3 regions of the Isoptericola sp. NPDC058082 genome follow, and region 2 is predicted to be linked to each of the others. Evidence: predicted binding sites of a transcription regulator. Region 2 holds the regulator's gene; each other region holds the start of a gene.
What was found. The regulator LexA, encoded in region 2, represses DNA repair genes until DNA is damaged. The targets are predictions, from matches to a motif close to TCGAACANNTGTTCGA.
Positions count from the first base shown of each region.

Region 1: a site for LexA is predicted at 4,360-4,375, ahead of ACFVS0_RS08540 (DUF222 domain-containing protein). Genes of this name have one in related genera too.
Region 3: a site for LexA is predicted at 4,129-4,144, ahead of uvrA (excinuclease ABC subunit UvrA). Genes of this name have one in related genera too.

Region 1 covers NZ_JBHVSQ010000004.1:339,806-346,160, reverse strand. The annotation lists gene ACFVS0_RS08570 (hypothetical protein) at 1-17, opposite strand, end outside; gene ACFVS0_RS08565 (YidH family protein) at 31-393, opposite strand; gene ACFVS0_RS08560 (hypothetical protein) at 459-1,385, opposite strand; gene ACFVS0_RS08555 (hypothetical protein) at 1,382-2,221, opposite strand; gene ACFVS0_RS08550 (isocitrate lyase/phosphoenolpyruvate mutase family protein) at 2,378-3,163, shown strand; gene ACFVS0_RS08545 (S66 peptidase family protein) at 3,209-4,249, opposite strand; gene ACFVS0_RS08540 (DUF222 domain-containing protein) at 4,433-5,914, shown strand; gene ACFVS0_RS08535 (MazG nucleotide pyrophosphohydrolase domain-containing protein) at 5,965-6,300, opposite strand; gene ACFVS0_RS08530 (LuxR C-terminal-related transcriptional regulator) at 6,328-6,355, opposite strand, start outside.
Region 2 covers NZ_JBHVSQ010000005.1:84,569-90,923, forward strand. The annotation lists gene ACFVS0_RS09100 (DUF5302 domain-containing protein) at 38-292, opposite strand; gene nrdR (transcriptional regulator NrdR) at 350-856, opposite strand; gene ACFVS0_RS09110 (LysM peptidoglycan-binding domain-containing protein) at 961-1,290, opposite strand; gene lexA (transcriptional repressor LexA) at 1,560-2,396, shown strand; gene ACFVS0_RS09120 (L-lactate dehydrogenase) at 2,443-3,402, opposite strand; gene ACFVS0_RS09125 (ATP-dependent DNA helicase) at 3,412-5,481, opposite strand; gene hflX (GTPase HflX) at 5,581-6,355, opposite strand, start outside.
Region 3 covers NZ_JBHVSQ010000001.1:635,977-642,331, reverse strand. The annotation lists gene uvrB (excinuclease ABC subunit UvrB) at 1-1,321, shown strand, start outside; gene ACFVS0_RS03005 (TerC family protein) at 1,558-2,571, shown strand; gene ACFVS0_RS03000 (TerC family protein) at 2,568-3,674, shown strand; gene ACFVS0_RS02995 (YciI family protein) at 3,734-4,030, opposite strand; gene uvrA (excinuclease ABC subunit UvrA) at 4,174-6,355, shown strand, end outside.

The sequences.
Region 1 (6,355 bases), on a different contig from region 2:
GGGGGACGGTCCGTCATGTCGGCGTGGCCCTCAGTGCAGCAGCAGGGCGAGCAACACGAGGATGCCCACGACGGTGATGGTCACGACCAGCACGAACCCCGTGATCGCCCCCGGCAGCGGCCCGTGCTCGCGCATGGCGCGCTCCGAGCGGGCCCACTCGACCGCTGCCGCGACCGGGACGACGGCACCCGCCACCAGGAGCACGATCGCGGACGTGAGGCGCAGGTGCGGCTCCATGGGCAGGTCCAGCGCCTCGAGCGCCGTGCCGCCCGCGATGAGCCCCAGGGCCGTGCGGAGCCACGCGAGGATGGTGCGCTCGTTGGCCAGCGAGAACCGCGGGTCGGGCTCCGTGCCCCTCTCGTAGACCCAGCGCGGGAAACGCTCGCGGCTCACGTCGACGTGCCTCCTTCGTCTCTGCGGGTGCTGCCGACATCCTCCCGCAGCAGGCGCGGGAGCGCTCAGGGCGGGTCGTTGACGAACCGGAGCTTCACGCGGACGTCGTCGAGCGGCACGACCAGCGTCGACCCGTGCGGCGACCATCTCTCGGGGACGAGGAAGAGGGAGCCCCCGCCCTCGACCAGCAGCCGCAGGCCGCGGTAGCGGTACCGGTACGCGCCGTCCCCGGCCGCGAGGTCCTCCTCCACCACGGCCGGGTCGCCCACCTCCAGCTGCTGCGGGGTGTCGACGACGACGGCGGGCAGGCCGCCCAGGTCGCGGGCGAGCGCCTTGGCCTGACCCCGTCCCGTCCACTCCGCCACCGTGCCGGTGGCCCAGAAGAGCGAGGCGACCACCGTGAGCACCAGCAGCAGGACGGCGGTGCGCGCGGGGTCGGTGCCCGGCGTCGGCCCCTGCGTCCCGTCGGCGCCGGCGGCGTGCGCTGCCGTGGCCCGCCGCCGGTGGGACCACGTGAGGCCGTACGCGAGGCCCGCCGACCCGACGCCGATCACCAGCGGGGTCACCAACGGGTACGGGGCCCAGGCCTCTAGCGCCGGGTAGGCCACGATCAGCGCCACGCCGACCGCCAGCACGACGGCGCCGCCGACCGTCGACGCGAGCGTCCACCGGTGCACCACCGGCTCCGGTGCCCCCGTGAGCCGCCGCCGCAGCGCCGCGTCCGCGAGCACCAGCGCCGCCCCCACGAGCAGCACCGCGAGCATCGGCACCAGGAGCGGCTGCGGGCTGCGCATGACGAACTCCTGCGTGCTGTAGCCGAGCAGGTCGACGTCCACGCCGAAGTACAGGTACTGCGCGCGCGTCGTGACGTAGCCGAAGTAGAACAGGATCGCCGTGACGAACGTCGCCGGGGCGACCACCGTGCCCAGCACCGACCAGACGCGCGTCAGGACGCTCGGCTCGTGCGCGGCCGGTGACGGCTGCTGGGTCACGGCAGCCCCTGTTCCTCGGTGGGCTCGTCGGTGGGCTGGTCCGTGGGCTCGTCGGTGGGCTCGTCGTCGGGCTCGTCGGCAGGTCCCGGCGTGACCTCGTCCTCAGGCGTCTCGGTCGCCTCGTTCTCCGGCGCCTCGCTCGACTCCCCGGTCTCCGTCTCGCCCGGTTCGTCCGTCGCCGCGTCGGAGGACTCGACGGTCGCCGGGTCGCAGTCGTACCCGACGTCACCGGGCGGATGGCACATCGACCAGACGCTCCCGACCTCCAGGTCCTGTCGGAGCTGGTCGCACTCTTCCTGGGTGCTGCAGGTGGCGGTCGCGTCGAACGAGACGTCGACCAGCTCGGTCCCCGGATCGGGCGGCAGCACGGCGACCCCGCACGAGAGGTTGCCGGGCTCGAGCGTCACGCCGGCGCACGGCTCCCCGCACTCCGCACCGGCCAGCGCGGCGCCCGCGGTCCGCACCGTCACCTGCACGATCTCCACGGTCACACCGGCGGGCAACCCGTCCGTCTGGATCGAGGCGAGCCCGCACCACGCGTCGCCGACGAGCACGAAGTCCTGGCCACCCATGAGGAGGCCGGGGAGGTCGGCCTGGGCCTTGCCGCCCGCCTGCGGCAGCGGTTCCTCGAGGTCCTCCCCCGCGTCGGCGCCGACGGTGTCGTCGTCGCCCTCGTCGCTGCCGCTGTCGCCCTCGTCGCCGGGCACCGTCGCCTCGGACGTCGTCCCGCCCGTCGCCGTGCCGCCGCCGTCGTCGACCGACGGCTCCCCGCCGTCCCCGCACGCTGCCGTCGCCAGGACCAGCAGGGCCGTCAGCGCACCCAGTCCTCGTCTCATCTCGCCCTCCCGGGAGCACCGGGCCGCGTCGTCGCGGTCAGAGGGCTCCGCGCGGTGCCGCGCGTCGTCCTACCCGTGGAGAGCGCGCGCGATCCCGCACTGATACCCGCCCCTCGACCGCACCCCGTGTCGGCGCCCGTCGGTAGCGTGCCCGGCATGCGCGCCGACTTCCTCGCCCTGCACCGCCCCGGCGACCCGCTGCTGCTGCCGAACGCGTGGGACGCCGGGTCGGCGCGGGTCCTCGCCGCCCTCGGCTTCGCCGCCGTCGCGACGACGAGCAGCGGGTTCGCCGCGACGCTCGGCCGGCCCGACGGCGCCGTCACCCGGGACGAGGCCCTCGCGCACGCCGCCGCGCTCGCGGCCGCCGTCGACGTCCCCGTGAGCGCGGACCTGGAGAACGGGTTCGCCGACTCCCCCGCCGACGTCGCCCGCACGGTCGCGGAGGCCCGTGACGCCGGCCTTGCCGGGGGCTCCGTCGAGGACGCGACCGGGCGCGACGACGAGCCCCTCTACGACCGCGCCCTCGCCGTCGAGCGCGTGGCCGCCGCGGCCGAGGCGGCCGGCGACCTGGTGCTCACGGCCCGCTGCGAGAACCACCTGTACGGCCGGGACGACCTCGCCGACACGATCGCGCGGCTGCAGGCCTACCAGGAGGCGGGCGCCCACGTGCTGTACGCCCCCGGGCTGCGCGACGCCGCCGCGATCGCGACCGTCTGCCGCGAGGTCGACCGGCCCGTCAACGCCCTGCTCGTCGCGGGCGGGCCCACGCCCCAGGAGCTGGCCGACGCCGGGGTCGCGCGGATCTCCGTCGGCGGCACGTTCGCCTGGAACGCCCTGTCCGCGCTGGTCGACGCCGCCCGCGAGCTCCAGGCCGGCGGGGTCGGGTTCCTCGACCGCACCGGCCCGGCGCGCGACGTGATGCCGCAGGCGTTCCGGGGCTGACCGCCCGCGGCCTCCAGGCCGCGACCGCCAGGAGGCGGCGAGCGGTCAGGGCACGAGGCGCTGGGTGATCGCCGACTCCTCGGGCCCGTGCTGGACGCGGGCGAGCGCCCCGTTCACCAGCGCGAGGTACGGCGGCACGTGCCCGCACTCGACGTCCGCGAGGAGCGGGATCCCCAGGTCCCCCAGCGCGTCCCGGACCGCGTCGTGCTGGGTGAAGCCGTCCCCGTCGGGCGCGTGCGTGCGGCTCACCAGCACCGCGTTCGCCGCGTCGAACCAGCCCGCGTGGCGCATCGCCCACAGGGCCCGGCCGACCGCGAACGCGTCCCACTCCAGGATGTCGAGGTAGACGACCAGGCCCTCCGGCGCGTGCTCCGCGGCGAACCGGGCCACGTCGCCGTAGGGCGTGCCCGCGAGGAGCGAGACCGTCTCCAGGCAGCCGCCGATCACCCGCCCCTGGACATCGACCGGCGCGGCCGGGTCCTCGCCGTCGAGCCGCAGCCAGGAGCCGGCGGCGTCGAGCGTCCACGTCGACACCTCGGGCTCGTTCTCGTAGTCGTCCCAGCCGGACGAGCGGTACCGCCGCGGCGAGCGCTGCACCAGCTCCTCCCCCTCCTGCGCCGCCGAGGCGACCTCCCACCAGCCGAGCAGGCCGGCGGGCACGTCGTACGGCGTGTCCATGAGGTTCTGGCCGTGCAGCGTGGCGACGCCGGTGCGCAGCGTGAGGGGCAGCTGGACCGTCGAGACGTCGGAGTACCCCACCAGCCACGTCGGGTCCGCGGCGAGCGCGTCCCAGTCGAGTCGTCCCAGCAGGTCCGTCGCCAGCTCCCCGCCCCACGGCGGCACGACGGCGCGCACGGCCGGGTCCGTGAGCATCGTCGTGAGTTCCGCCGCGCGCACGTCCGCCGGGGCGCTGACGATCCCCTCGCCCGTGGGCGTCCGGCCGAGACGGACGTCGTAGCCCTTCGCGCGCACGACGTCGGCGGCGTGCAGCAGTCGCCGGTGGAGCGGGGTCGCGACACCCGCCGACGGCGCGGTGACGCCGATCGTGTCGCCGGGGCGCAGGGGGCGGGGGTAGCGGATCGTCATGGCCGGACTCTGCCCGAGCGCCGGACACCGGGGCAACGGGATTCGCGGGCCTCGACGGTTTTCCACAGGTGCGTATCGGGCCTGGTGCGGGGTCGGGTTCCTCGCTAGGCTCGAACACATGTTCGAGTCATGGCACGAACACAGGCTCTGACTCTCGCTCGACGTCGAGGAGGTGACGCGGGGATGTCTGCCGCAGTGCTCGAGCAAGCGCTCGACGACCTGCCGGTCGTCACCACGCCGTGGGACGACGTGCTCTCCCCGGTCGGCCCGACGACGGTCCACGACGTCTCGGTCGCCCTGGACGACCTGGCGCGGATCCAGGCGCGACTCGACGCCCTGGAGGGCAAGAAGCTCCTGGCCGTCGAGCGAGCGCGCCGGGCCGCCGCGCGGTGCGAGCCCGACCTGCTGGCGGGCGAGCAGCTGCGGGTGCTGCGTGCGGGTACGGCGCGTCAGCACGAGCTGGCCCGCCGCGCGTTCGTGGCGGACGTCGCGACCACGCTGCGGGTCGGCGAGCGGCAGGCGGACCACCTCGTCGAGACCGCACGGACCCTGACCTCGTCCGGTTCCGCCACGCTCGCCGAGCTGTGCCGCGGCCGGATCGGCGCCCGCCACGCGACGGCGATGGCCGACGTCCTCGCCGACCTCCCCGACGCCCAGGCTCGAGCCGCCGTCCAGGCCGAGGCGCTCCCGCGGGCGGCGACGGCGACGCCGGCCCAGTTCCATGCCTTCCTGCGCCGTGCCCGGGACCGTGCGCACCCTGAGCCGTTCGAGCGACGGCACCAGAGGGCGTCCGCGAAGCGCGCCGTGTTCGTCGACCCCGCGGCCGACGGCATGGCCTGGCTCAGCGCCTACCTCCCCGCCACGACCGCCCACGCGGCCCACGACCGCCTGACCACCGCAGCACGCACCGCCCGAGAGTCCGGAGACGATCGCACCGTGGGCCAGCTCCGCGCCGACGCGTATGCCGCTCTCCTGCTGGCCGGAACCGAGGCCTCGCCCGGTCCCCACCCCGACACGGTGACGCGCTCCGGTGCGCAGGTGTCCGGCACCGGTGCGGCGCGGCCCGGAGAAGGGCTGGCGGCAGAGCTGGTCGCAGGTCTCGTACCGGACCTTGCCGACCATGCCCGCAGAATCACGCCGCGGGTACGGGTCACTGTGCCGGTGCTGACGTTGCTCGGCCGCTCGGGCGAGCCGGCCGAGCTGACGGGTCACGGCGCGATCGACCCGGGGGTCGCGGCGTTCCTCACAGCCCAGGCGCCCTCGTTGCGCCGCCTGCTCGTCGACCCGGTGTCGGGCACGCTGCTGTCCGCCGACCCTGGCACGTACGCCGTCCCTGCGGCACTGCGCACCTACCTCGAGGCGCGCGACGGCACCTGCCGCTTCCCGGGCTGCACCCGCCCGGCCGCCCGCTGCGACGTCGACCACACGGTCGCGTGGGCCGACGGCGGGCGCACCACGGTCGACAATCTCGCCCACCTGTGCCGGCGCCACCACGTGCTCAAGCACGAGACGCAGTGGCAGGCACGGCAAGAGGCCGACGGCACGCTCGTCTGGACGTCACCGACGGGACGCATGTCCCGCGACCCGGTCGCCGATCCTGTCGATCTCACCGGGCGCGAGCTCATCCCACCGGAGCCCGTGGACCTGACGGACCCGCCGTTCTGACGTGCTCGGCGCGCACCCTCAACCGCGCGCCCCATCAACCCTGCGCACCCTCAACCCTCGGGGAGAAGCGTGTCCGTGCTCCGGTGTCCCGGCCAGGATCGTGTGGTGTTCAGCCGCATCTTTGCGGCCGCGGCGACCGTCAGGTCGACGCCGGTGGTGTTCGCGAGGGCGCACAGGTTCCAGATCACGTCGAACATCTCCAGCCCGAGGGCAGCCTTCGCATCCTCGACCTCGGCTGCCCCCGCGGACTGCAGGGCGCGCACGGCATCGGCGACCTCCCCGACCTCGGACACGAGGTGCAGCATCCGGGCCGCCGGATCGCTCTGGTCCCAGCCGTGGGTGGTGCTGAGCTGCCGGGCGTTCTCGCAGATCTCGTCGAGCGTCATGGCACTGGACGCTAGACCCGGCCACGCTCAGAGCATCCCGCGCTCGCGGGCGACG
Region 2 (6,355 bases):
TTCGCGCTTCGTCCGTCTGCTCGGCTCGTCCGTCTGCTCAGCCCGACTTGCGGCGGAACATCTTCTGCACCGGCCCGGAGGTCTCCGAACCGTGCACCTGGCCGGTGTTGCCGTCCTTGCCGGCGGTGGGGTGGCTGGCGGCGTTCTTCTTCTCCAGCGCCTCCCGGAAGCGCGCCTTCGTGTCCTCGGTGGGCTTCGCCCTCGAGTCGTCCGTCATCACGGTCACCTCGTCGTCGGTCGGGGTGGGTGTGCTCGCGCGGCGGGCCGCGTGGCACCTGGTGCCGTCCAGCATGCCCCGGCGGCCTACCGGACGCCAGGGCATTTCACGCGGACCGGACGCGCCTCCGGCTCAGTCCGTCGCGGCGCGCCCCGCCGCCGCGTGCTCGCCGTCGGCCGCCGACCCGCGCGCCTCGTGCTCCGCCCGCAGCGACGTGATCGCGGTCTCGAAGTCCTCCAGGGACTCGAAGGACTGATACACGCTGGCGAAGCGCAGGTAGGCGACCTCGTCCAGCTCGCGCAGCGGCCCGAGGATCGCGAGACCGACCTCGTTCGCCTCGATCTCCGGCCGACCGGAGGCCCGCAGGGTCTCCTCGACCTTCTGCGCGAGGACGGCGAGGTCGTCGGAGCTCACCGGCCGGCCCTGGCACGCCTTGCGCACGCCCGCCACCACCTTGTCCCGGCTGAACGGCTCGGTCACCCCGGAGCGCTTGGCCACCGACAGGCTGGCCGTCTCGATCGTGGTGAACCGACGCTGGCACGCGGGGCACTGGCGCCGGCGACGGATGGACGCGCCGTCGTCGGAGGTGCGCGAGTCGACGACTCGTGAGTCCGCATGGCGGCAGAACGGGCAGTGCATCGCTGGTCTCCTGCGCTCGGCTCCGGACCGGCGCCCGGCTGCCCGTCAAGGTAAGCGGCGGGCGACCGTCCGCGCAAGCAGGATCCCTGGGAGCGGCGATGCCGTCAGTCCAGCGGGAGCAGGACCACCTGCCCGGTCTGGAGCTCCGCCGAGGTCAGCCCGTTGAGGTCGCGGAGCTCGGCGACGACGTCGCGCAGGTCGTCCCCCGTGTCCCGCACCTGCTGCGCGTACTGCCACAGGGTGTCGCCGGGCGCCACCGTCTGGAGCCGCACCTCGACGCCTGCGCCCGGCGCCTCCGCCACGGCCCGCTGGCCGACCAGGCCCGCGCCCACGAGGACGAGGAGCACCAGTGCCGCGACCACCACCCGTCCCCTGCGGGTCAGCCGGAGCCCTCCGAGCCCGAGGAACCCGTGAGCGTCGCTGGTGCTGCGCACGTTCTGCATCGTCCTGCCTCCGGTCCACGTGGTGCCGCGATGGGCGGCCGCTCCGTCGAGCATCCGTCGTCGAACACCCGTTCGTCGAACACCTGTACGTCGAACTGCTGTACTAGGTGTACCACGTCGGGGCGACACGGTCGAGACCTGATCGAACAGATGTTTGATGTCGGGCCGGAACTGGCTTAGAGTGGCCGACAGCGCGATGGAAGGTTTGTCGGATTTCATCGGCCCGCCCACGGGCCGCGCCCTGCAGGACGGAGAACGCGATGACCAGCGGACGGGACCAGGCCCCGGCGTCCACGACGACGGCGACGTCATGGGCAGCCCAGGACGAGACCCCCGGGGAGGCGGCCGCGTCGACGGTCCCGGCCGGCACCACCACGACCGTGCTGGCGTCGGTGAGCGAGCTCTCGCCCTCGTCCGACCGCCTCACGCCCCGCCAGCGTCGCGTGCTCGAGACCATCCGCAGCTCCGTCGAGGCGCGCGGCTACCCCCCGACCATGCGCGAGATCGGCGAGGCCGTCGGGCTGGCGAGCCCCTCCTCGGTCAAGCACCAGCTCACCACGCTCGAGCGCAAGGGCTACCTGCGCCGTGACCCCAACCGGCCGCGCGCGATCGAGGTCGTCGACCTCGAGTCGCCCGCGACCGGCGGTGCCGTCCCCGACGCCGACGCGGCGCCCGGGTTCGTGGCGGGGTCGCTCGCCGCCTCCGACGCGCAGCCGGCCCAGGCACCGTCGTACGTCCCGCTGGTCGGCCGGATCGCCGCCGGCGGTCCCATCCTCGCGGAGCAGGTCGTCGAGGACGTCTTCCCGCTCCCCCGGCAGGTCGTCGGCGACGGGGACCTGTTCCTGCTCAAGGTCGCGGGCGACTCGATGGTCGACGCCGCGATCTGCGACGGCGACTGGGTGGTCGTGCGGAGCCAGCCCGTCGCCGAGAACGGCGAGGTCGTCGCCGCGATGATCGACGGCGAGGCGACGGTCAAGACCTTCAAGCAGGCCGGCGGGCACACCTGGCTGCTGCCGCAGAACGCCGCCTACTCGCCCATCCCGGGAGACGAGGCGCAGGTGCTCGGTCGGGTCGTGGCGGTGCTGCGCAGCCTCTGAACGGCGCTCCGCCCCGGCCCCGCCCGGCGCCCCGCGTCCGGTCCGGTCAGAAGCCCAGCCGGCGCTGCACGGCCCGCATGCTCTCGGCCGACGCACGCAGCCCGGCGACCTCCTCGTCCGACAGCGGGGTGTCGATGGTCTCCCCCACGCCGCGCCGGTCGACGAGGGACGGCACCGACAGGCAGACGTCGCTGATGCCGTAGAAGTCGTCGAGGCGGGAGGACACGTTCATCACGCGGTGCTCGTCGTTGAGCACCGCCTCGATGATCCGGGTCGCTGCCAGGCCGACCGCGTAGTTGGTCGCCCCCTTGCCGGCGATGACGCGGTAGGCCGACTCGACGACGTCGGTCGCGATGCGCTGCCGGGCCGGCGCGTCGAGCGGCGGGCGACCCCGGAAGGGCCGCCAGTCCAGGAGGGGCACGCCGGCGATCGTGGCCGAGCTCCACAGCACGATCTCCGAGTCGCCGTGCTCGCCCGCGATGTTCGCGTGCACGTTCCCGACCGCGACCCCGCAGTGGCGGGCCAGCGCGTCGCGCAGCCGGGACGAGTCGAGGACGGTCCCGCTGCCGAACACCCGGCCCCGGGGCAGGCCGCTGATCTCCTGCGCCGCGTAGGTGACGACGTCGACCGGGTTGGTGACCATGAGGAACACCGCGTCCGGGGCCACCTCGAGCAGGCCCGGCAGGATGGAGCGCGTGAGGCCTACCGTCGCCTCGGCCAGGTCGAGGCGGCTCTGGCCGGGCTTCTGCTTGGCCCCCGCCGTCACCGCGACGATGTCGGCGCCGCGGCACACCTCCACGTCGTCCGAGCCGTCGATCTCGGCCTGAGGGATGAACATCCCCCCGTGCCGCAGGTCGAGGACCTCGGCCTCCACCTTCGCGCGGTTGACGTCCAGGAGGGCGACGGACCGGGCCGCGCCCCGGGCCAGCGCCGCGTACGCGAGGGTGGAACCCACCGCGCCCGCTCCGACGATCGCGAGCTTGGTCGTCCTGCGTGTCTCGTCCACGGCCCCACGCTAGGTGTCGAGGCGCCGGAGCGCAGCGCGGACGAGCTCGCCGTCCGTGGTCGGCCAGAAGTCCGGCATGGATCGGGTGAGGAACGACCCGTAGCGTGCGGTCGCGAGCCGGGGGTCGAGAACGGCCACGACCCCTCGGTCGTCGCCCGTGCGCACGAGCCGGCCGGCGCCCTGCGCCAGCAGCAGCGCGGCGTGCGTGGCCGAGACCTGCATGAACCCGTTGCCGCCCGCCTGCTCCACGGACCGCGCCCGCGCCGCCTTCACCGGGTCGTCCGGGCGCGGGAACGGGATCCGGTCCACCAGCACCAGCTGACAGCTCGGCCCCGGGACGTCGACGCCTTGCCACAACGAGAGGGTGCCGAACAGGCAGGTCGCCGGGTCGTCGGCGAACGCCTTCACGAGGGTCGGGAGCTGGTCGTCGCCCTGGCACAGCACGGGGACGTCCAGCCGCTCGCGCATCGCCTCGGCCGCGGCCTGCGCCGCCCGGCGGGACGAGAACAGCCCGAGGGTCCGTCCTCCGGCGGCCTCGATCAGCCCGGCGATCTCGTCGAGCTGGGCGTCGGTCGTCGGCTCCCGGCCAGGCGCGGGCAGGTGCCGCGCGACGTAGAGGATCCCCTGGCGCGGGTAGTCGAACGGGCTGCCGACGTCGAGACCCGTCCAGTCGGCCGTCTCGTCCGTCCCGCCCGAGCCGGCGAGGCCCAGCGACCGCGCCACCGGGTCGAACGTGCCGCCGAGGGTGAGCGTCGCCGAGGTGAAGACTCCCGTGGCCTCGCCCAGCAGGTGCGTGCGGATCAGCCCCGCCACCGCCAGCGGCGCCGCGTGCAGGCGCGTGACGCCGTCGCCCGCCCAGGGCGCGTTCTCCGGCGGGCGCGAGCACCACAGCACGTCCGCCGTCGTGTCCTCGGCCGCCATCCGTTCCGCGACCTCGAAGAGCTGCAGGACGGCGGACTGCGCCATCTTCGTGCCGGCGTCGGGCGCCTCCTGCCCCTTGCCCGGGCCCTGGGGCTTGAGCCGGGTGAGGAGCTCGCGCGCGGCGTCGCGCACCGCGCCGACCGCGGCGCGCAGGTCGTCGGGGAGGCCGAGCGGGAACCGCTCCGCGGGGGCCGTGGCGAGCAGGCTGCCCAGTCGCTGCGAGGCGGCGTCGAGCGCCTCGGTCTCGGTGCCGCCGTGCCGCCGCGCGAGGCGCGCGGCGTGCTCCACGACCGTCAGCGACAGGTCGACGGTCGCCGCGGCCGTCACGCGCTCGGCGAGCTCGTGCGCCTCGTCGACCACGACGGCGTCGTGCTCGGGCAGCACGCCCGGGTTCCCCGAGACGGCGATCCCCAGCATCGCGTGGTTGGTGACGACGACGTCGGCCTCCCGGGCCGCCGCGCGGGCCCGCTCGGGGAAGCACTCCGCGAGGAGCGGGCACCGCTGCCCCAGGCACTCCAGGGCCGTGACGGACACCTGGCGCCAGGCCCTGTCGGGAACACCGGGCACGAGATCGTCCCGGTCGCCCGTGTCGGTGTCGTCGGCCCACGCGTGCAGCCGGCGCACGTGGTCGGCGAGCGTGGCGGCGTCGTCCCGACGCCCGCCCTGGCGAGATCCTCCGGGCGGCCTCGAGGGCGCCGGGTGCTGCTCGGCGCCTGCTCCCTCGCCGGGTCCGGGGTCGGCCGGGAGGTCGAAGAGCGTCGCGCCCTCGACCGGGTAGCCGCCGGTCACCTTGTGCTTGCACAGGTAGTTGTGCCAGCCCTTGAGCAGGGCGACCTTGGGAGGGCGGGGCAGCTTGGGCCCCACGGTCTCGGCGACCAGCGGCAGGTCGCGCGTGACCACCTGTCGTTGCAGGGCGAGGGTGGCGGTGGAGACGATGACCCGCCTGCCGTCGACGACCGCGTGCCGCACGGCCGGGACGAGGTAGGCGAGCGACTTGCCCGTGCCCGTGCCGGCCTGCACCAGGAGGTGCCGGCCGTCGTCGACGGCCTCCGCCACCGCCTCGGCCATGCGGCGCTGGCCCTCGCGCCGTCCGCCGCCGAGGGCCCCCACCGCGAGGTCGAGGAGCTGCGGGGCGTCGGGGGCGTCGGCGGAGGTCACCCGTCGATCCTAGGGTGACCCGCCGACCGTTCCGGGCCGGCGCACCCCGCCGGGCCCGCGGGCCTCGCCGGCGGCGGGCGCACGGCCCGCCGCGGGCCGTCAGCCCGCGACGGCGGCGTCCTTGAGCTCGGCCGCGAGCGCCTCGTCCACGCGACCGCGCAGACGCGTGCCCTCGGCCAGGTGCTCCTCGGCGACCGTGCCGCCCGCCTCGTGCACGCGGTGCACGAGGTCGCCGCGCGAGTACGGGACGACCAGGTCGATCTCGACGTGCGGCTGGGGCAGCTCGGCCGCGATCAGCTCGCGCAGCTCGGCCATGCCCTCGCCGGAGTGCGCGGACACCACGACGCTGCGCCGCTCCCGACGCTGCACCCGGCCGACCACCGCCGGGTCGGCGACGTCGGCCTTGTTGAGCACGACGACCTCGGGCACGTCCGCGATCCCGGGGATCTCGGCGAGCACCTCGCGCACCGCGGCGATCTGGCCCTCGGGGTCCGGGTGGGAGGCGTCGACCACGTGCAGCAGCAGCGCGGCGTCGCCCACCTCCTCGAGCGTGGACCGGAACGCCTCGACGAGCTGGTGCGGCAGGTGCCGCACGAACCCGACGGTGTCCGTGAACGTGTACGGCCGGCCGTCCTCGGTGCGGGCCCGGCGCACGGTCGGGTCCAGCGTCGCGAACAGGGCGTTCTCCACGAGGACGCCCGCGTCGGTGAGCGCGTTGAGCAGCGACGACTTGCCGGCGTTGGTGTAGCCGGCGATCGCCACGTTCGGCACGCCGTGCCGCTTGCGGTCGAGGCGCTTGGTCTCGCGCCCGGGCGCCATGGCGGCGATCTCGCGGCGCAGCTTGGCCATCCGGTTGCGGATGCGCCGGCGGTCC
Region 3 (6,355 bases), on a different contig from region 2:
GCGGGCGATCGGCGGCATCGAGGCCGAGCTCGCCGACCGCCTGGCGGACCTCGAGCGGCAGAACAAGCTGCTGGAGGCGCAGCGGCTGCGCATGCGCACCACGTACGACATCGAGATGATGCGCCAGATCGGCACGTGCAGCGGCATCGAGAACTACTCGCGGCACATCGACGGCCGCGAGCAGGGCTCGCCCCCGAACACCCTGCTCGACTACTTCCCCGAGGACTTCCTGCTCGTCATCGACGAGTCGCACCAGACCGTGCCCCAGATCGGCGCGATGTTCGAGGGCGACATGTCGCGCAAGCGGTCGCTCGTGGAGCACGGGTTCCGCCTGCCGAGCGCGATGGACAACCGGCCGCTGCGCTGGGAGGAGTTCGTCGAGCGGATCGGGCAGACGGTCTACCTGTCCGCGACCCCGGGCGACTACGAGCTCTCCATGTCCGACGGCGTGGTGGAGCAGGTCATCCGGCCCACCGGCCTGGTGGACCCGCAGGTGGTCGTCAAGCCGACCACGGGTCAGATCGACGACCTGCTGCACGAGATCCGCGAGCGCGTCGAGAAGGACGAGCGCGTGCTGGTCACGACCCTCACCAAGAAGATGGCCGAGGACCTCACGGACTACTTCCTCGAGAAGGACGTGCGCGTGCGGTACCTGCACTCGGAGGTCGACACGCTGCGTCGTGTCGAGCTGCTGCGCGAGCTGCGGCTGGGCGAGTACGACGTCCTGGTCGGCATCAACCTGCTGCGCGAGGGCCTGGACCTGCCCGAGGTGTCCCTGGTGGCGATCCTCGACGCCGACAAGGAGGGCTTCCTGCGCTCCGAGCGGTCGCTCATCCAGACGATCGGTCGCGCGGCGCGCAACGTCACCGGCCAGGTGCACATGTACGCGGACAAGATCACGCCGGCCATGCGGTACGCCCTCGACGAGACCGACCGCCGACGTGCGAAGCAGGTGGCGTACAACGAGGAGCACGGGATCGACCCGCAGCCGCTGCGCAAGAAGATCGCGGACGTCACCGACATGCTCGCCCGCGAGGACATCGACACGCAGGAGCTGCTGTCCGGCGGGTACCGCAAGGCCCCGGCGTCCGCGCAGGGCAAGGGCCGCGCGCCCGTGCCGGGCTCGCCGAAGGAGGGCGCCACCACCGGCAACAGGCTCGCCGGCGCCGCCGCGGGCGAGCTCGCGGAGCTGATCCAGGAGCTCAGCGACCAGATGCACGCCGCCGCCGCGGAGCTGCAGTTCGAGGTCGCGGCGCGCCTGCGCGACGAGATCGGCGGGCTGAAGAAGGAGCTGCGGCAGATGCAGGCCGCGACGGCCTGAGCGGCGCGAGCCGTGCGCCGCGGCAGGCGGCGATCGCGTCGTGACATGCGCGGATGGCCGGTCCGAGGTCTCATGTAAGGTGTGCGGGTTGGAGGGGAGTACCCCGCCCACGGTGAGGTCGTCATCACGTCCGGCACGGATGCCGGACCGGCCTCGTCGGCCCGGACGTCAGGCTCGCAGCCGCTCCGGGTGGGGAAGACCTCCGGTGCTCAGTGCTACGTACCGGAGGAGTTTCCATGGATGTGCCCGTCTGGGTCTGGATCGTCACCGTCGGCGTGATCCTCGCCATGCTCGCGGTCGACTACGTCGGCCACGTGCGCACCCCCCACGCCCCCACCCTGCGCGAGTCAGCCACGTGGTCCCTGGCCTACGTCGCGGTCGCGGTCGTGTTCGGCGTGATCGTGTGGATCGTGTGGGGCGGGACGTACGGCGGCGAGTACTTCGCCGGGTACATCACCGAGAAGTCGCTCAGCGTCGACAACCTGTTCGTCTTCGTCCTGATCATGACGAGCTTCCGGGTGCCCCGGGAGTACCAGCAGCGGGTGCTCCTCATCGGCATCACGATCGCGCTGGTGCTGCGCACGGTGTTCATCATCGCCGGCGCCGCGATCATCGCGAACTTCGCCTGGGTGTTCTACATCTTCGGCGCCTTCCTCATCTGGACCGCGATCGCCCAGGCGCGCTCGGGCACGGGCCACGACGAGGAGTGGAACGAGAACGGCCTGCTGCGCCTGACGCGCCGGGTGTTCCCCACGACGGACTCCTACGTCGGCGACCGGATGACCACGAAGATCGACGGCAAGCGGTTCATCACGCCGATGCTCATCGTGATGGTCGCGATCGGCAGCGCCGACCTCCTGTTCGCGGTGGACTCGATCCCCGCGATCTTCGGCCTCACCCAGGAGACGTACCTGGTGTTCGCCGCCAACGCGTTCTCGCTGCTCGGCCTGCGCCAGCTCTACTTCCTCGTGGACGGGCTGCTCGACCGGCTCGTCTACCTCAACTACGGGCTGGCGGCGATCCTCGGCTTCATCGGTGTCAAGCTGGTGATCCACGCGCTGCACACCAACGAGCTGCCGTTCGTCAACGGCGGTGAGCACGTCGAGGCCATCCCCGAGATCCCGACCACCCTGTCGCTGGGCTTCATCGTGGTGGTGCTCGCCGTCACGACGATCGCCTCGCTCGCCCGTGACCGGCGCGACCGTCGGGCCCGCGCGGTCGTGGCCCCGTCCTCCGAAGGAGATGCATGATCCACGAGCTGCCGATCTGGTTCGAGTGGGCGTCGCTCGCGGCGCTGATCGTCCTGCTCGCCGTCGACCTCGCGATCGTCGGCAGGCGCCCCCACGTGCCGAGCATGAAGGAGAGCGGCCTGTGGGTCGGCTTCTACGTCGCCCTGGCGCTGGTGTTCGGACTGGTCGTGCTCGCCGTGGGCGGCTCCGCCCCTGCCGGGGAGTTCTACGCCGGCTGGCTCACCGAGTACTCCCTGAGCGTGGACAACCTGTTCGTCTTCGTCATCATCATGTCGCGGTTCGCGGTGCCGAAGCAGCACCAGCAGATGGTGCTGATGGTCGGCATCATCATCGCGCTGGTGCTGCGCGGCGCGTTCATCCTCGCCGGTGCGGCGATCCTCGAGCAGTTCGTGTGGGTGTTCTACCTCTTCGGCGCGTTCCTCATCTACACGGCCGTGAAGCTGGTGGCGGGCGGTGACGACGAGGAGGAGTTCAAGGAGAACGTCGCGATCCGCCTCCTGCGCCGCGTGCTGCCGGTGAGCAAGGAGTACGACGGCGCCAAGGTGCGCACGGTGGTCGACGGCAAGAAGCTGTTCACCCCGATGCTCGTCGTGTTCGTGGCGATCGGCTCGACGGACCTGCTGTTCGCGCTCGACTCGATCCCGGCGATCTTCGGGCTGACGAAGGACCCCTTCATCGTCTTCACCGCGAACATCTTCGCCCTCATGGGGCTGCGGCAGCTGTACTTCCTGCTCGGCGGCCTGCTCGAGCGGCTGGTGTACCTGCCGATCGCCCTGGCCGTCATCCTCGGGTTCATCGGCGTCAAGCTCATCCTCGAGGCGCTGCACACCAACACGCTCCCGTTCATCAACGGGGGCGAGCACGTCGCCTGGGCGCCCGAGATCCCGATCTGGCTGTCCCTGACCGTGATCCTCGGCTCGATCGCGATCGCCACCGTCGCGAGCCTGGCGAAGACGCGGCGCACGGCCGCGGTGGCCGCGAAGGAGACGGCCCCGACGGACGCGACCGGCCCGGAGCCGTCGTCGACGGCGGTGACTCAGGACGCGGAGCCGGAGTCCAGCTCCTCGTCCGCCTCATCGGGGCCGGAGGCCACGGGGCGCTGACGACACGAGCGCGGGCCCCGGACGGTACGCCGTCCGCGGCCCGCGCTCGTCGACGGGCGTCAGGCGGCGAAGCCGCCGATCACCGGGACGAACTCACGTGCCGCGCGGTGCGCGACCAGTCCTTCGCGGCGCATGGGGTCGGCCGCGAGCAGCTCGAGCGCCCCGGTCGCGTCGGCGGCCTCGACGACCAGGAGCGCGCCGCCGGGCTCGCCGTCGGGCGTGGCGGGCAGCGGGCCGGACACGCGGAGCGCGCCGCTCTCGTGCAGGCCGCGGAGGAACGCCCGGTGCTCGGGCCGGACCTCCGCGAGGCGGTCGGGGTCGGTGACGTAGACGTACGTGACGGCGTAGACGGACATGGCCGTATCCAAGCACCGCGGGCCGGTGCGGGCGGTGGGCGTCCAGGCGGGGTCAGGGAGGGCGTCCGGGTGTGACCGGTCAGGCACCGGAAACCGCATAGAACGCCTGTACGAATGTCGGCGCTCCGACGTAGGATGCCCGGGTGAGCAACCGCCTCGTCATCTCCGGCGCCCGCGAGCACAATCTGCGCAACATCGAGCTCGACCTCCCGCGCGACGAGCTGATCGTCTTCACCGGCCTGTCCGGCTCGGGGAAGTCCTCCCTGGCGTTCGACACGATCTTCGCCGAGGGGCAGCGACGCTACGTGGAGTCGCTCTCCGCGTACGCGCGCCAGTTCCTCGGGCAGATGGACAAGCCCGACGTCGACTTCATCGAGGGCCTCTCGCCCGCGGTGTCGATCGACCAGAAGTCGACCAACCGCAACCCCCGGTCGACGGTCGGCACGATCACCGAGGTCTACGACTACCTGCGCCTGCTGTTCGCCCGCGCGGGGACGCAGCACTGCCCCGTGTGCGGGGAACCGGTGCGTTCGCAGACGCCGCAGCAGATCGTCGACAAGCTCCTCGAGCTGCCGGAGGGCACGCGCTACCAGGTGCTCGCGCCCGTCGTGCGGGGGCGCAAGGGCGAGTACGCCGACCTGTTCGCCGAGCTGCAGACGCAGGGCTTCGCCCGCGCGCGGGTCGACGGCGAGGTGGTGCAGCTGACCAGCCCGCCCACGCTCGAGAAGAAGCTCAAGCACGACATCGAGGTCGTCGTGGACCGCCTCGTGTCACGGGACGGCGTCCAGCGTCGCCTGACGGACTCGGTGGAGACCGCGCTGCGGCTCGCGGGCGGCCTCGTCATGGTCGAGCTCGTCGACGCCGACATCGACGACCTCGACCGGGTGCGCAAGTTCTCGGAGAAGCGGGCGTGCCCCAACGACCACCCGCTCGCGCTCGACGAGATCGAGCCGCGGACCTTCTCCTTCAACGCGCCGTACGGCGCGTGCCCGGAGTGCACCGGCATCGGCTTCCGCCTCGAGGTGGACGCCGACCTCGTCGTCCCGGACGAGGAGAGGACCCTGCGCGACGGCGCCGTCGTGCCGTGGGCGCAGACGTCGTCCGAGTACTTCGAGCGGGTGCTCACCGCCCTGGCGGAGGAGATGAGCTTCTCCATGGACGTGCCGTGGCGCGCCCTGCCGCAGCGCGCCCGCGACGCGATCCTGTTCGGCCGCAACCACCAGGTGCACGTGCGGTACAAGAACCGGTGGGGCCGCGAACGGCAGTACTCCACGGGCTTCGAGGGCGCGGTGACCTTCCTGGAGCGGCGGCACCGGGAGACCGAGTCCGACTGGTCGAAGGAGAAGTACGAGGCGTACATGCGGGAGGTGCCGTGCCCCGTGTGCTCGGGGGCGCGGCTCAAGCCCGAGGTCCTCGCGGTCACGGTGGGGGGCAAGTCGATCTGGGACGTGTGCCGCCTGCCGATCGACCAGGCCAAGCACTTCCTCGACGGGCTCGAGCTGGGCGAGCGCGAGCGCGCCATCGCGGCCGAGGTGCTCAAGGAGATCCACGCCCGGCTCGGCTTCCTCGTCGACGTGGGCCTGCACTACCTGTCGCTCGAGCGCCCGGCGGGCACCCTGTCGGGCGGGGAGGCCCAGCGCATCCGGCTCGCGACCCAGATCGGCTCCGGCCTGGTCGGCGTGCTGTACGTGCTCGACGAGCCGTCGATCGGCCTGCACCAGCGCGACAACCACCGCCTCATCGAGACGCTGACCCGCCTGCGGGACCTCGGGAACACGCTGATCGTCGTCGAGCACGACGAGGACACCATCCGCGCGGCCGACTGGATCGTCGACGTCGGCCCCGGCGCGGGCGAGCACGGCGGCCGCGTGGTGCACTCGGGCGACTACGCCGGGCTCCTCGAGGCCGAGGGCTCGATGACCGGCGCCTACCTCTCCGGCCGGCGCAGCATCGCGCTGCCGGCGGAGCGCCGCGCGACCGACCCCGGCCGGAAGGTCACGGTCGTCGGTGCCCGGGAGAACAACCTGCGGGGGATCGACGTGTCGTTCCCGCTCGGGGTGCTCACGGCGGTCACCGGCGTCTCGGGGTCGGGCAAGTCGACGCTCGTCAACTCGATCCTGCACACCGTGCTCGCCAACGAGCTCAACGGCGCGCGCCAGGTGGCGGGCCGCCACACCCGGGTCACGGGCGTGGACCAGCTCGACAAGGTGGTGCACGTCGACCAGGGCCCGATCGGGCGCACGCCGCGGTCCAACCCGGCCACCTACACCGGCGTGTGGGACCGGATCCGCAAGATCTTCGCGGAGACGGAGGAGGCGAAGGTCC